3 regions of the Actinosynnema sp. NPDC020468 genome follow, and region 3 is predicted to be linked to each of the others. Evidence: riboswitches for the same ligand, from Rfam matches in the RefSeq annotation. Region 3 holds a riboswitch; each other region holds the start of a gene.
The links. Region 3 has a riboswitch for thiamine pyrophosphate ahead of AB0G50_RS07175 (thiamine ABC transporter substrate-binding protein). Riboswitches for the same ligand answer to the same signal wherever they lie in the genome.
Positions count from the first base shown of each region.

Region 1: linked by a shared signal. The riboswitch ahead of AB0G50_RS23280 (FAD-dependent oxidoreductase) and the one ahead of AB0G50_RS07175 (thiamine ABC transporter substrate-binding protein) in region 3 are both predicted to bind thiamine pyrophosphate.
Region 2: linked by a shared signal. The riboswitch ahead of thiC (phosphomethylpyrimidine synthase ThiC) and the one ahead of AB0G50_RS07175 (thiamine ABC transporter substrate-binding protein) in region 3 are both predicted to bind thiamine pyrophosphate.

Region 1 is NZ_JBFAEO010000033.1:72,990-77,260, reverse strand. It holds gene AB0G50_RS23290 (thiazole synthase) at 1-737, opposite strand, end outside; gene thiS (sulfur carrier protein ThiS) at 742-942, opposite strand; gene AB0G50_RS23280 (FAD-dependent oxidoreductase) at 939-2,117, opposite strand; TPP riboswitch at 2,103-2,214, opposite strand; gene thiE (thiamine phosphate synthase) at 2,259-2,918, shown strand; gene AB0G50_RS23270 (class III extradiol ring-cleavage dioxygenase) at 2,918-3,676, shown strand; gene AB0G50_RS23265 (S1 family peptidase) at 3,791-4,271, opposite strand, start outside.
Region 2 is NZ_JBFAEO010000033.1:78,228-82,498, forward strand. It holds gene thiD (bifunctional hydroxymethylpyrimidine kinase/phosphomethylpyrimidine kinase) at 1-436, opposite strand, end outside; gene thiC (phosphomethylpyrimidine synthase ThiC) at 433-2,091, opposite strand; TPP riboswitch at 2,082-2,196, opposite strand; gene AB0G50_RS23310 (hypothetical protein) at 2,299-3,051, shown strand; gene AB0G50_RS23315 (LysE family translocator) at 2,938-3,534, opposite strand; gene AB0G50_RS23320 (peptide deformylase) at 3,581-4,162, opposite strand.
Region 3 is NZ_JBFAEO010000006.1:46,644-50,914, reverse strand. It holds gene AB0G50_RS07185 (mannosyltransferase) at 290-1,417, shown strand; gene AB0G50_RS07180 (4a-hydroxytetrahydrobiopterin dehydratase) at 1,379-1,666, opposite strand; TPP riboswitch at 1,699-1,811, shown strand; gene AB0G50_RS07175 (thiamine ABC transporter substrate-binding protein) at 1,800-2,828, shown strand; gene AB0G50_RS07170 (iron ABC transporter permease) at 2,846-4,271, shown strand, end outside.

The DNA.
Region 1 (4,271 bases), on a different contig from region 3:
GCCTGCGCCCAGAACCGCTTGGGTATCCGGCCCGCGAGTTTGGCCAGGCGACCGGCCTCCACGCCGGCGCGCATCGCGGCCGCCATCCGCTCCGGGTCCTGGGCCCGCGTCACGGCCGTCGCCAGCAACACCGCGGCACAGCCGAGTTCCATGGCCAACGCGGCGTCCGACGCCGTGCCGACGCCCGCGTCCAGCACCACCGGCACCCCGGCCCGCGCCACGATCAGCTCGATGTTGTGCGGGTTGCGGATGCCGAGCCCGGTGCCGATGGGCGAGCCGAGCGGCATCACCGCGGCGCAGCCGAGGTCTTCGAGCCGGCGGGCCAGCACCGGGTCGTCGTTGGTGTAGGGCAGCACCACGAAACCGTCGTCCACCAGGCGTTCCGCCGCGTCGAGCAGTTCGACGGGGTCGGGCAGCAGCGTGCGGTCGTCGTGCACCACCTCGAGCTTGACCCAGTCGGTCTCCAGCGCCTCGCGCGCCAACCACGCGGTCAGCACGGCCTCGGCGGCGGTCCGGCAGCCCGCGGTGTTCGGCAGGGCCGCGATGCCCAGGCGCCGCAACAGCTCCAGCACGCCCGTGCCGCCGCCCGCGTCCATCCGGCGCAGCGCGACGGTGGTCAACTCGGTGCCGGACGCGACGAGCGCCCGCTCCAGCACGGACAGGTTCGCCGCGCCGCCGGTGCCCATCACCAGCCGCGACCCGAACTCCCGTCCGGCGATCACCAAGGGGTCGTCCACGTCCTCAGCCTCCCTGCACCGCGGTCAGCACCTCGACGGCCGCGCCGGCGGGCACCGGTGTCGCGGCCCACGCGGCGCGCGGCACGACCTCGCCGTCCAGCGCCACCGCCACCCCCGTCGCGGGCGCGCCCAGCAGTTCGAGCACGGTGGTCACGGTCGCCCCGTCGGGCAACTCCCGCTCCCGGCCGTTGACCTTCGCCGTCAGCAACGCGGTCCTCCTTCGCGGAGCAGGGTGAGCACGCGCTCGGCCGTGACCGGCGCGAGCAGCAGACCGTTGCGGTGGTGGCCGGTCGCGGCGAGCACCCCGGGCTCCAGCCATCGGATGACCGGCGCGTTGTCGGGACTCCCGGCCCGGAACCCGGCGGCGGTCTCGACGACCGCGTACTCCGCGACACCGGGCCACACCACCTCCGCGTCGCGCAGCAGCGTCAACACCCCGCCGGCCGTGGCGGCCCCGTCGAACCCGGCCTCGTACTGCGTGGCGCCGAGCACCAACCCGCCCGCGCGGGGCACCAGGTAGAGGGGCCGGCCCTCGACGTGGGCACGCAGGGTGTGCGCCGGCGGCGGCAGCGCGCCGGGCCGGGCGGCCAGCCGGACGATCTCGCCTTTGAGGGGACGGATCACGTTGCGCAGCAAGGGGTGCAGCCCACCGCTCCAGGCACCGGCGGCGATCACCGTGACGTCGGGTGTCGGGAGATCGGGACCGGCGGACCGGGAGGGGCGGCGCGCGCGGTCGGACCCGGGTGCCGGGGCGTCGACGGGTTCGGGGGCGTGCCGGACGCCGCGGGCCGGGCCGTTCGACGTCCCCGGTCCGGCGGATCGGGCCGGGGCCTCGGGTGCGTCCGCCTCGGAGGAGGTCGCGGGATCGGGGGTGTCGGGCTCGAAGCGCACGCCGTGCGCGGTGCACGCGTCGCGCAAAGCGCGCAGCAGCACCCTGTTGTCCACCGACACGTCGCCCGGCACCGACAGTCCACTTCGGACCGAACGGCCGAAGCCCGGTTCGCGGGCGCGGAGTTCGCGGCCGGTCAGGCGTTCCGCGGCGCGGCCGCGCGCGGTCAGGTAGGAGCGCAGCTGGTCGAGCACCTCGACGTCGGCCGAGTCCACCGCCACCGCCAGGGTGCCGCGGTCGCTCAGCGGAACGCCCAGGTCGCGGGCGAAGTCCGGCCAGCGGGTCAGGGACTCGACGCCCAGGTCGAGCACGTCCTCCTCGCCGGGCCAGGCCTCGGTGATCGGCGCGAGCATGCCGCCCGCGACCCACGAGCCGCCGTGCGGCGAGGGCCGGTCGACCACCGTCACGGCGAACCCGGCACGCGCGGCGAACCAGGCCACCGACAACCCGATGACCCCGCCGCCGATCACTCGGACACCCACAGCACTCACGCTCCCTGCGCCGGCATGACCCGGATCAGGTTCGACGGTCGGAGCGAACCACGCTCCCTCTCAGCCCGGTGTTCTCCAGGCTCCCGTGCGGACCGGTTCCACCGTAGCGCACGCCACGAGCCGGCGGTTACCGTGCGGCCCGTGCCAGGACTCGACGCCACCACGACCAGAACCCGCCTCGCCGACGCCCGGCTCTACCTCTGCACCGCCGACCGACCGGACCTCGCCGAGTTCGCCGACGCCGCGCTGGCCGGCGGGGTCGACGTGATCCAGTTGCGGCACAAGGGGATCGAGGCCAGGCAGGAGATCGCCGCGCTGGAGGTGCTCGCCGAGGCGTGCGCGCGGCACGGCGCGCTGCTGGCGGTGAACGACCGCGCGGACGTGGCGCTCGCGGTGGACGCCGACGTGCTGCACCTGGGCCAGGACGACCTGCCGGTGCCGCTCGCCCGCCGGGTGCTGGGCGAGCGCGTGGTGATCGGCCGCTCGACGCACGACGTGGCGCAGGCCCGCGCGGCGGCCGCGGAACCGGGCGTCGACTACTTCTGCACCGGGCCGTGCTGGCCGACGCCGACCAAGCCGGGTCGGCCCGCGCCGGGGTTGGACCTGGTCCGCGCCACCGCCGGCACCACCGACCGGCCGTGGTTCGCGATCGGCGGGATCGACCGGGAGCGGCTGCCCGAGGTGCTGGCGGCGGGCGCGACGCGGGTGGTCGTGGTGCGCGCGATCACCGAGGCCGAGGACCCCCGGGCCGCGGCCGCCTGGTTGAAACTTCAACTAAGGGGCGTACAGTCGTCCTCGTGATGCCTGTGCTGTACCTGGGCCACGGGGCTCCCCCGCTGGCCGACGACGAGCGGTGGACCGGCGAGCTGGCGGCCTGGTCCGCGGCGCTGCCGCGCCCGGAGTCGATCCTGGTCGTGTCCGCGCACTGGGAGAACGACCCGCTGACCCTGGGCGCGACCCGCACCGTGCCGCTGACCTACGACTTCCGGGGCTTCCCGCAGCGGTTCTACGACGTGACCTACACCGCGCCCGGCGCGCCCGACCTGGCCGCCGACGTGGCGAAGCTGGTCGCCGAGCCGGTCGCGCACGACGAGGACCGCGGCCTCGACCACGGCGCCTACGTGCCACTGAAGGAGATGTACCCGGACGCCGACGTCCCGGTGCTCCAGATGTCGATGCCGACGCTCGACCCGCGCCGGCTGTTCGAGATCGGCCGCCGGCTGAAGCCGTTGCGGGACCAGGGAGTCCTGGTCGTCGGCTCGGGGTTCATGACGCACAACCTGAGCTGCGTCGACCTGGGCCGAGCCCCCGACCACCTGCCGCCCTCGTGGTCGGCGGAGTTCGACGACTGGGCCGGCCGCGCGCTCGCCGCGGGCGACGTGGACTCTCTGCTCGACTTCGCGCACAAGGCGCCGGCGGCCGGTATCGCGCACCCGCGCACCGAGCACCTCGCGCCGCTGTTCGTGGCGCTGGGCGCGAGCGCCGACCGGGACGCGCCGACGACGACCGTCGACGGCTTCTGGTACGGGCTGTCCAAGCGGTCCGTGCAGTTCGACTGACGGGGAGGGGACACCCCCGGGCCGAGGGGGAGAGTTCGGGTGCCGGCCCGAGGGGTGTCCTTTTCCAACCGGGTGCGCGGTCCGCAGGGGTGGTCGACCGCGCTCCGCCGTGCGTCAGCCCGTGGTGAGCCTCAGGTTGTACGCGCTGAGGATCTCGCCCACCGGCTGGAAGTACGTGGTGCCGCCCGACGAGCAGTTGCCCGAACCGCCGGACGTGACGCCCTGGGCCTGGCCGAAGCCGGTGCCCGCCACCCACGAGCCGCCCGAGTCGCCCGGCTCGGCGCACGCGTTCGTGCGGGTGAGGCCGGACACCGAGCCCTGCGGGTAGTTCACCGTGGAGTTCTTCTGCTGCACGGTGCCGCAGCGCCAGTTCGTGGTGGAGCCGGAGCGGCAGATCGACGCGCCGACCGCGGCCTCGGTGGAGCCCTTGATGATCACGTTGGTGCCGTTGTAGCGGTTGACCCACGGCTGGGACGTCCAGCTCGAGTTCGTCGCGACCCAGGAGTAGTCGTTGCCCGGGAAGGACGAGCCGCGGAACGTGCCCTGCGCCGCGCGGTTGAAGCCCGTGGTGGTGTTGCCGGACTTGCCGCAGTGG
Region 2 (4,271 bases), on a different contig from region 3:
CCAGGTTCGGCGTCACCAGCGTCGCGCGCGGGAACAGCTCGGTGCGCAACGCGTCCAGCGCGTCGTCGGCCAGCAGCTGCTGACCGTGCATCGACGCCGCGACCGGGTCCACCACGAACGGGATCGTCCGTCCGATGTGGACCTCGTCGCACGCCGCCGCGACCGCCTCGATGATGGCCGCCGACGCGAGCATGCCCGTCTTCGCCGCGTCCACCCCGATGTCCGAGGCGACCGCGACGATCTGCGCGGCCACCACGTCCGGCGGGATCTCGGTGAACCCGGTCACACCCAGCGAGTTCTGCACCGTCACCGCGGTGACCGCGGTCATCCCGTGCACCCCGCACGCGAACAGCGCGCGCAGGTCGGCCTGGAGGCCCGCACCACCGCCGGAGTCGGACCCGGCGATGGTGAGGACCTTGGGTGGGGCGACCGTCATCGGTCGAGCACCTCCTGACCGACCACCGGCAGGTAGACCTTGTTGCCCTGCTCGGCGAACTCGTCGGACTTCGCCGACATGCCCGCCTCGATGGCGTCCACTGTGGACAGACCGTGCTCCTCGGCGTAGCGCCGCACGTCCTGGGTGATCTTCATCGAGCAGAACTTCGGCCCGCACATCGAGCAGAAGTGCGCCGTCTTGGCCGGTTGGGCGGGCAGCGTCTCGTCGTGGAACGAGCGCGCGGTGTCCGGGTCCAGCGAGAGGTTGAACTGGTCCTCCCACCGGAACTCGAAGCGCGCCTTGGACAGCGCGTCGTCCCAGTCCTGCACGCCGGGGTGTCCCTTGGCCAGGTCCGCCGAGTGCGCCGCGATCTTGTAGGTGATCACGCCGGTCTTCACGTCGTCCCGGTTCGGCAGGCCGAGGTGTTCCTTCGGGGTCACGTAGCAGAGCATCGCGGTGCCGAGCCAGCCGATCTGCGCCGCGCCGATCGCCGAGGTGATGTGGTCGTAGGCCGGCGCCACGTCGGTCGCCAGCGGCCCGAGGGTGTAGAACGGCGCCTCGCCGCACCACTCCTCCTCCAGCCGCACGTTCTCCGCGATCTTGTGCATCGGCACGTGACCCGGTCCCTCGATCATCACCTGCACGTCCTTCGCGCGGGCCACGTGGGTCAGCTCGCCCAGCGTGCGCAGCTCGGCGAACTGGGCCTCGTCGTTGGCGTCCGCGATGGAACCCGGCCGCAGCCCGTCGCCCAGCGAGAACGTCACGTCGTAGGTCCGCAGGATGTCGCACAGCTCCTCGAAGTGCGTGTAGAGGAAGCTCTCCTTGTGGTGCGCGAGGCACCACGCGGCCATGATCGACCCGCCGCGCGACACGATGCCCGTGACGCGCTTCGCGGTCAGCGGCACGTACCGCAGCAGCACGCCCGCGTGCACCGTCATGTAGTCGACGCCCTGCTCGGCCTGCTCGACCACGGTGTCCCGGTAGACCTCCCAGGACAGCGCCGCCGGGTCGCCGTTCACCTTCTCCAGCGCCTGGTAGATCGGCACCGTCCCGATCGGCACCGGCGAGTTGCGCAGGATCCACTCGCGCGTCTCGTGGATCCGCCTGCCGGTCGACAGGTCCATGATGGTGTCCGCGCCCCAGCGGGACGCCCACACCATCTTCTCCACCTCGTCCTCGATGGAGGAGGACACGGCGGAGTTGCCGATGTTCGCGTTGATCTTCACGAGGAACTTCTTGCCGATGATCATCGGCTCGGCCTCGGGGTGGTTGCGGTTGAGCGGGATCACCGCCCGGCCGATCGCGACCTCGTCGCGCACGAACTCCGGGCTCATGCCCTCGCGCGCGGCGACGAACGCCATCTCGGGGGTGACGATCCCGGCCTTGGCGTACGCGAGCTGCGTCACCGCGCCGCCGACCGGGTCCTTCGCCCAGGTCTCCCGAAGCCTGGGAAGTCCACTGTGGACGTCGATGGTCGCGTCCGCATCGGTGTACGGACCGGAAGTGTCGTACAGGTCGACGTGCTCGCCGTTCGTCAGCTCCACCCGGCGGACGGGCACCCGCAGGTCGCCCACCTCCCGGTAGACCTTCCGCGAGCCGGAGAGCGGTCCCGTGGTGATGTTGGGCCGCACCGAACGGTCGTCAAGTGCCGTCACGACATTCCTCCCTACGCCGGCATTACCCGGTCAGGTTCCGGCGGTCGGTGGCGCGCTCAGCCACCCTCTCAGCCCGCTCCGGCGCGAGCTCCCGCGTGTGTTGAGTTGTCAGTTCGGGGTGTCCCCGGTCGCTGACCCTAGCCACGCCCCGGTTCCGATGCCAAGGAGCGGATGCCAAGCGGCCCCGTTTCGGGCTACCGTGCCCGCGTGGCTGATCACCGGCCGTTCCCGCCGGGCGCGCGGCGCGTGACCCGCCCGGCCGCCGTCGCGCCCTGCCCGTCGTGCGGCGACCTCGGCGGGCGCGGCTACCCCGGCTGCCGGTTCTGCGCCGAACTGGTGGACCAGCGCTGGCTGGTCGACTGGCAGGAGCTGCTGGCCGCCGAACAGCTCGCCGAGGGCGGCGCGGGCGAGCGCGAACTGGCCGAGCTGGTGCTGGCCGACGAGGTCGGCTGCCACCCGTGGACCTGCACGGACTGGGCGATGGCGCTGACCTCGTGCTCCCAGTGCGGCGAGGAGTTGGGCACCGGTCCGGTCGACTGCGTGCGCTGCGCGCTGGCCGACGAGCTGCGCTGGTCGTGGGACCACGAGGGGCACCCGCGGTCGATGACCGGCGGCGAGCACGCGCTCCGGGTGGCCCGCGCGACGTTGCGCGCACCGCACCGCCGCCGGGTCGCCGTCGTCGGCACCTGGCGCCTGCTGCTGCCGTTCCTGCTGGTCGGCGACCTGCCGACGACCGGCCAGGTGCTCCGGCTGCGGGCGCACGTGCTGGCCGGCGGCTACGACGCGCTCCTCGGGTGCGCGACCCACGTCGACCTGGTCGGGCTGCCGGAGCTGCCCTGGCGGCGGTCAGCGTGCGTCGAGCACCAGCCGAAGCCCCAGCGCGACGAGGACGCCGCCGGAGACGCGCTCCAGGGCGCGCCGGACCCCCGACCGGGAGAGCACGCCGCGGATCCGGTCTAGCAGCGTCACCAGCACCAGGTACCAGGCCGTGTCGACGGCCACCCAGACCAGTGCGAACACCACCAGCACGCCCTTGCCCGCGTCGACGGGCAGGAACTGCGGCAGGAACGACACCGCGAACACGCCGAGCTTCGGGTTGGCCAGGTTCACCACGAGCCCGGACCGGAACGCCGCGCTCGTCGGCGGCTCGACCGAGGGCGGCCGGGACGCGGACAGGAACGCCTTCACGCCCAGGTAGACCAGGAACAGCGCGCCCGCGATCCGCAGCGCGTGGTAGGCGACCTCCGACGCGGTGAGCAGCACCGAGAGCCCGAGCGCGGCGGCCACCGCCCAACAGGCGACCCCGACCTCCATGCCCGCCACCGTCGCCAGCGCGCTGCCCCGACCCCGCACGGACTGGCGCAGGACCATGGCGGTGCCGGGTCCGGGCGACAGCGCGATCAGGAACGAGGCCGCGACGAACGCGGTGAGGTGACTCCACATGCGGCCATCGTCACCCGCCTGTCCAGCGGTTATCGGGCCGGCCCGGTCAGTCCTCGTCGTCCGCGAACGGGTCCTCGGACACGGCCGGGTCCCAGGTCAGGCCCGGCACGCCCCAGTCGTTGGCCTTGAGCATCTTGCGCGCGGCGCGCTTGTGCCTGCCGACCAGCCGGTCGAGGTAGAGGAAACCGTCGAGGTGGTCGGTCTCGTGCTGGAGGCAGCGCGCGAAGAAGCCGGTGCCCTCGACCTCGATCGGCTTGCCGTCGAGGTCCGCGCCGGTGACCTTGGCCCACGTCGCGCGACCCGTCGGGTAGGACTCGCCGGGCGCCGACAGGCAGCCCTCGAAGTCGTCGTCCGGGTCGGGCATGCCGAGCGGGACCTCCGAGGTCTCCAGCACCGGGTTGACCACCACGCCGCGGTGCCGCACGCCCTCGTCGTCCGGGCAGTCGTAGACGAACACCCGGAGGTCCACGCCGATCTGGTTCGCCGCCAGCCCGACGCCGTGCGCGGCGGCCATCGTCTCGTACATGTCGTCGACCAGCGTGCGGAGCGCGTCGTCGAACACCTCGACCGGTCGGGTCGGGTGGTGGAGCACAGGCTCGCCGGCGATGACGATCGGGTGAACTGCCATGCGCGCAAGCCTATCCGGCGTGCCGGGGGAGACGCGCCGACCGATGAACCGACGACGACCAAGATCACGTGATGTAATTGCCCGGGACGCACGCGACACGGCTAGGGAG
Region 3 (4,271 bases):
GTGGCGAGGGCCGGACCCGGGGCTCAGTGCAGCTGGTTGCGGCTGTGGCGGGCCAGGGCGAAGACGCCCCCGGCGGTGCCCAGCATGCCGAGTGCTGCGATGGTGAACACGACGATGTCGGCGGTCATGCGAATCCCCTTGCGATTGACTCTCCACTCGTCTTGACGTCCGGGTACCCGGAATCGTTCGCAGTCAGTCGTGAAATTCACGCGATCGTGCAGGAGGTCACACGGTGGACGTGCGCGCACTCGAAAAACGGGTGCTCTCCGTAGCGCCTTGGATCTTCGGCGTGTCCGTGCTGGGACATCTGCTCATGGTCGCGTTCCAGACGAAGATGACCATGGTGGACCTGATGGTCTACCGGAACGCCTCGCCCGAGCTGTTCACCGGCAACCTCTACGAGTGGCGGCTCAAGGAGTTCTCCGACCAGTTCGCGCTGCCGTTCACCTACCCGCCGTTCTCCGCGTTCGTCTTCCTCCCGCTGTCCTGGGTGCCGTGGGTGGTCGCGCGCTGGTTCTGGCAGCTGCTGTCGCTCGCCTGCCTGTGGTTCCTCACCAGCCGCAGCCTGATGATCATGAAGCGGCACGACCCGAGGCGGGCCCTGCTGTGGACCGGGCTGTTCATCTGGGTCGAGCCGGTGCGCACCACGCTCAACTACGGCCAGATCAACCTCGTGCTGGCGGCACTGCTGATCGGCACGCTCGTCGCCACCCGGAGCGCCGTCCAGGGGCTCGGCGTCGGCGTCGCGGCGGGTCTCAAGCTCACGCCCGCGATCTCCGGGCTCTACTTCCTCGTCACGCGGCAGTACCGGGCGGCCGTGTACTCGGCGGTCGCGTTCGCCGGCACGGTCGGGCTCGGGTACGCGGTCTCGGCGTCCCAGTCGCACCGGTTCTGGTTCGAGCTGCTGGGCGACGCGAGCCGGGTCGGGCCGGTCGGGTCGGCGATCAACCAGTCGCTGCGCGGCGCGCTGTCCCGCTCCGTCGGCCACGACGTGGGCACCGGGCCGATCTTCCTGGCCGGCGCGGCGGTGGCCGTGGTGCTCACCGGGTTCGCGCTGTACCACGCGCGCAAGGCGGACGACACGCTCGCGATGATCGTCGCGGTGCAGTTCCTCGGCCTGCTGGTGAGCCCCATCTCGTGGAGCCACCACTGGGTCTGGATGGCGCCCGCGCTGCTCTGGCTGCTCTACCGGGCGGAGCACCGACTGGCCAGGATCACGGCGGGCGCGTGGGTCCTGGCCGTCGGCAGCTACCTGATCTCGATCCTGCTCAAGGTCCAGCCGAGCATCTGGATCATCGAACGACCCTGGTACTGGGCCGCGCTCGGCTGGGTCTACCCGGCGGTGGGCCTGCTCACGCTGGTGGCGATCGCCGTGGAGCTACGCGTCAAGCAGCCGGTCGATCTCCTGCGCCAGTGACACGTCCAACGTGGTGATCCCCCCGGCGGAGTGCGTGCTGCACCGGAAGGTCAGCGTGTTCCACCGGATGTCGATGTCCGGGTGGTGGTCGCTCGACTCGGCGACCTCCGCCACGGCGTTCACCACCGCGATGGCCTCCCGGAACCCGGCCAGTTCGGCGGTCCGCACGAGCGAGGCGTCCTGGGCGGTCCACCCGGCCAGGTGGGAGAGGGCTTCGGTGATCTGGTCGTCCGTCAGCAGTTCGGCCATGTCCTGATCGTCCCACCGCGTGGGTTACGCTGCGCGTCCACCACGGGAGTCCGGTGCGCCGGGCTGAGAGGAGGGCACGCCAGCCCTCGACCGTCCACACCTGATCCGGATCATGCCGGTGTAGGGAGAGATGATGTTCCGACGTGTGCTGACCGCGTCCACCGCGCTCGCGCTGCTGGCCGGGTGCTCGGTCGCCGCCGAACAGCCCAAGGCCGACCGCACCGTCACGCTGGTGACGCACGACTCGTTCGCGGTCAAGCAGGAGCAGCTGGACGCGTTCAAGAACGAGACCGGCATCACCGTCAAGACGCTGGCCAGCGGTGACGCGGGCGAGTTGACCAACAAGCTGGTGCTGACCAAGAGCAGCCCGATCGGCGACGTCGCGTTCGGCGTCGACTCCACGTTCGCCTCCCGCGCGCTCAAGGAAGGCGTGTTCGCCGACTACGAGAGCGCCGAGGACGCCAAGGGCGCCAACCGCTACCAGGTCGGCTCCGGCAAGCAGCTGCACGCGGTCGACGTCGGCGACGTGTGCGTGAACGTGGACACCGCGGCCCTCAAGGACAAGGGCGCGCCGAAGACCTACGCGGACCTGACCGACCCGAAGTACAAGGACCTGCTGGTCGTGGAGGACCCGGCGACCTCGTCGCCCGGCCTCGCGTTCCTGCTCGGCACGATCTCCGAGTTCGGCGAGAACGGCTGGCAGGACTACTGGTCCAAGCTCAAGGCGAACGGCGTGAAGGTCGTCAGCGGCTGGGAGGAGGCCTACACGCAGGACTTCTCCGGCTCCAGCGGCAAGGGCCCGCGCCCCATCGTGGTGTCCTACGCCTCGTCGCCGTCGGCCGAGATCGGCGACGACGGTCAGCCGCGCACCACCGCGCTGCTCGACACGTGCTACCGGCAGGTCGAGTACGCGGGCGTGCTGAACGGCACCAAGAACGCCGACGACGCGCGCAAGGTCGTGGACTTCCTGCTGGGCGAGAAGTTCCAGGCCGGCGTGGCCGAGCAGATGTACGTGTACCCGTCGCGCGAGGGCGTCGCGCTGCCCGAGTCGTGGACCAAGGCGGCGCCGCTGCCGGAGAAGTCCCGCACCGTGGCGGCGGACAAGCTCGACGCGAACCGCGAGCAGTGGGTGCAGCAGTGGCGCACTCTCGTGCAGGGCTGACCTGGTCGTTCGCCGCGCTGCTGCCCCTGGCGTTCCTGGGGGTGTTCTTCGCCTGGCCCGTGCTGGCGATCGTCGGTCTCGGGCTGGGCGAGGGCGGTGTGCTGCCGGCGCTGGTCGACCCGGCGACCTGGGGCCTGGTCGGGTTCACCCTCGGCCAGGCGGCCGGCGCGACCGCGGTGGCGCTGCTGACCGGGTTGCCGGTCGCGTTCCTGCTGGCCCGCTGCCGGGTGCGCGGCAACGGGGTGGTGCGGGCGGCGGTGATGGTGCCGTTCGTGCTGCCGACCGTGGTGGTGGGCCTGGCCTTCCGGGCGCTGTGGCCCGACGGCGGCGTGCTGCCGATCGTGCTGGCGAACGCGTTCTTCAACGTGGCGGTGGTCGCGCGCACGGTCGGCGGGCTGTGGGCGCGGATCGACCGGCGGGCCGAGGACGCGGCGCGGTCGCTGGGCGCGTCCCGGTTCCGCGCGTTCACCGCGGTGACGCTGCCCGCGCTGGCGCCCGCGATCGGCTCGGCCGCGTCGGTGGTGTTCCTGTTCTGCGCCACCAGTTTCGGCGTCGTGCTGGTGCTCGGCGGCGCGCGGTACCGGACCGTGGAAACCGAGATCTACCTGCGCACTGTGGAGTTGTTCGACCTGTCCGGCGCGGCGGCGCTGTCGCTGGTGCAGTTCGCGGCGGTGGTCGCGGTGCTGCTGATCGGCGGCGTGGCGCGGCGCCGGCGGGAGAAGGCGTTGGTGCTGCGGGAGGAGAGCGCGCGGCGGCCGTCCGGCGGCGAGTGGGGTGTGGTCGCGGCGGCGTGGCTGGTGGTGGCGCTGCTGCTGGCGCCGGTGGTGGGGCTGGTGCTGCGGTCACTGTCCACAACGGACGGGTGGAGCCTCGCGGGCTACCGGGCGCTGGCCGGCACCGGTGAACGCGGCACGCTCGCCGTCACCGGCTGGGACGCCGCGCTCCAGTCCGTGCGCACGGCCACCGACGCGACGCTGGTGGCGCTGGTGGTCGGGATCGGCTCGGCGGTGGTGCTGGTCGGGTTGCGCCGGCACCGGTCGTGGTTCGCGGAAACCCTGGACACCGCGCTGATGCTGCCGCTCGGGGTGTCCGCCGTCACGCTCGGCTTCGGCTACCTGATCACCATGGACGCGCTGCCCGGCGACTTCCGCACCTCGCCGCTGCTGGTGCCGCTGGCCCAGGCGCTGGTGGTGACGCCGCTGGTGGTGCGGATCGTGCTGCCGGTGCTGCGCGCGGTGGACGAGCGGTTGCGCCAGGCCGCCGCGACGCTGGGCGCGCCGCCGTGGCGGGTGTGGCGCGAGGTCGACCTGCCGCTCGCCTCGCGCTCGCTGGTGGCCGCCGCCGGGTTCGGGTTCGTGGTGGCACTGGGCGAGTTCGGCGCGACCGGGTTCCTGGCGCGGCCGGACACGCCGACGCTGCCGGTGGTGATCGCCCGGCTGATGT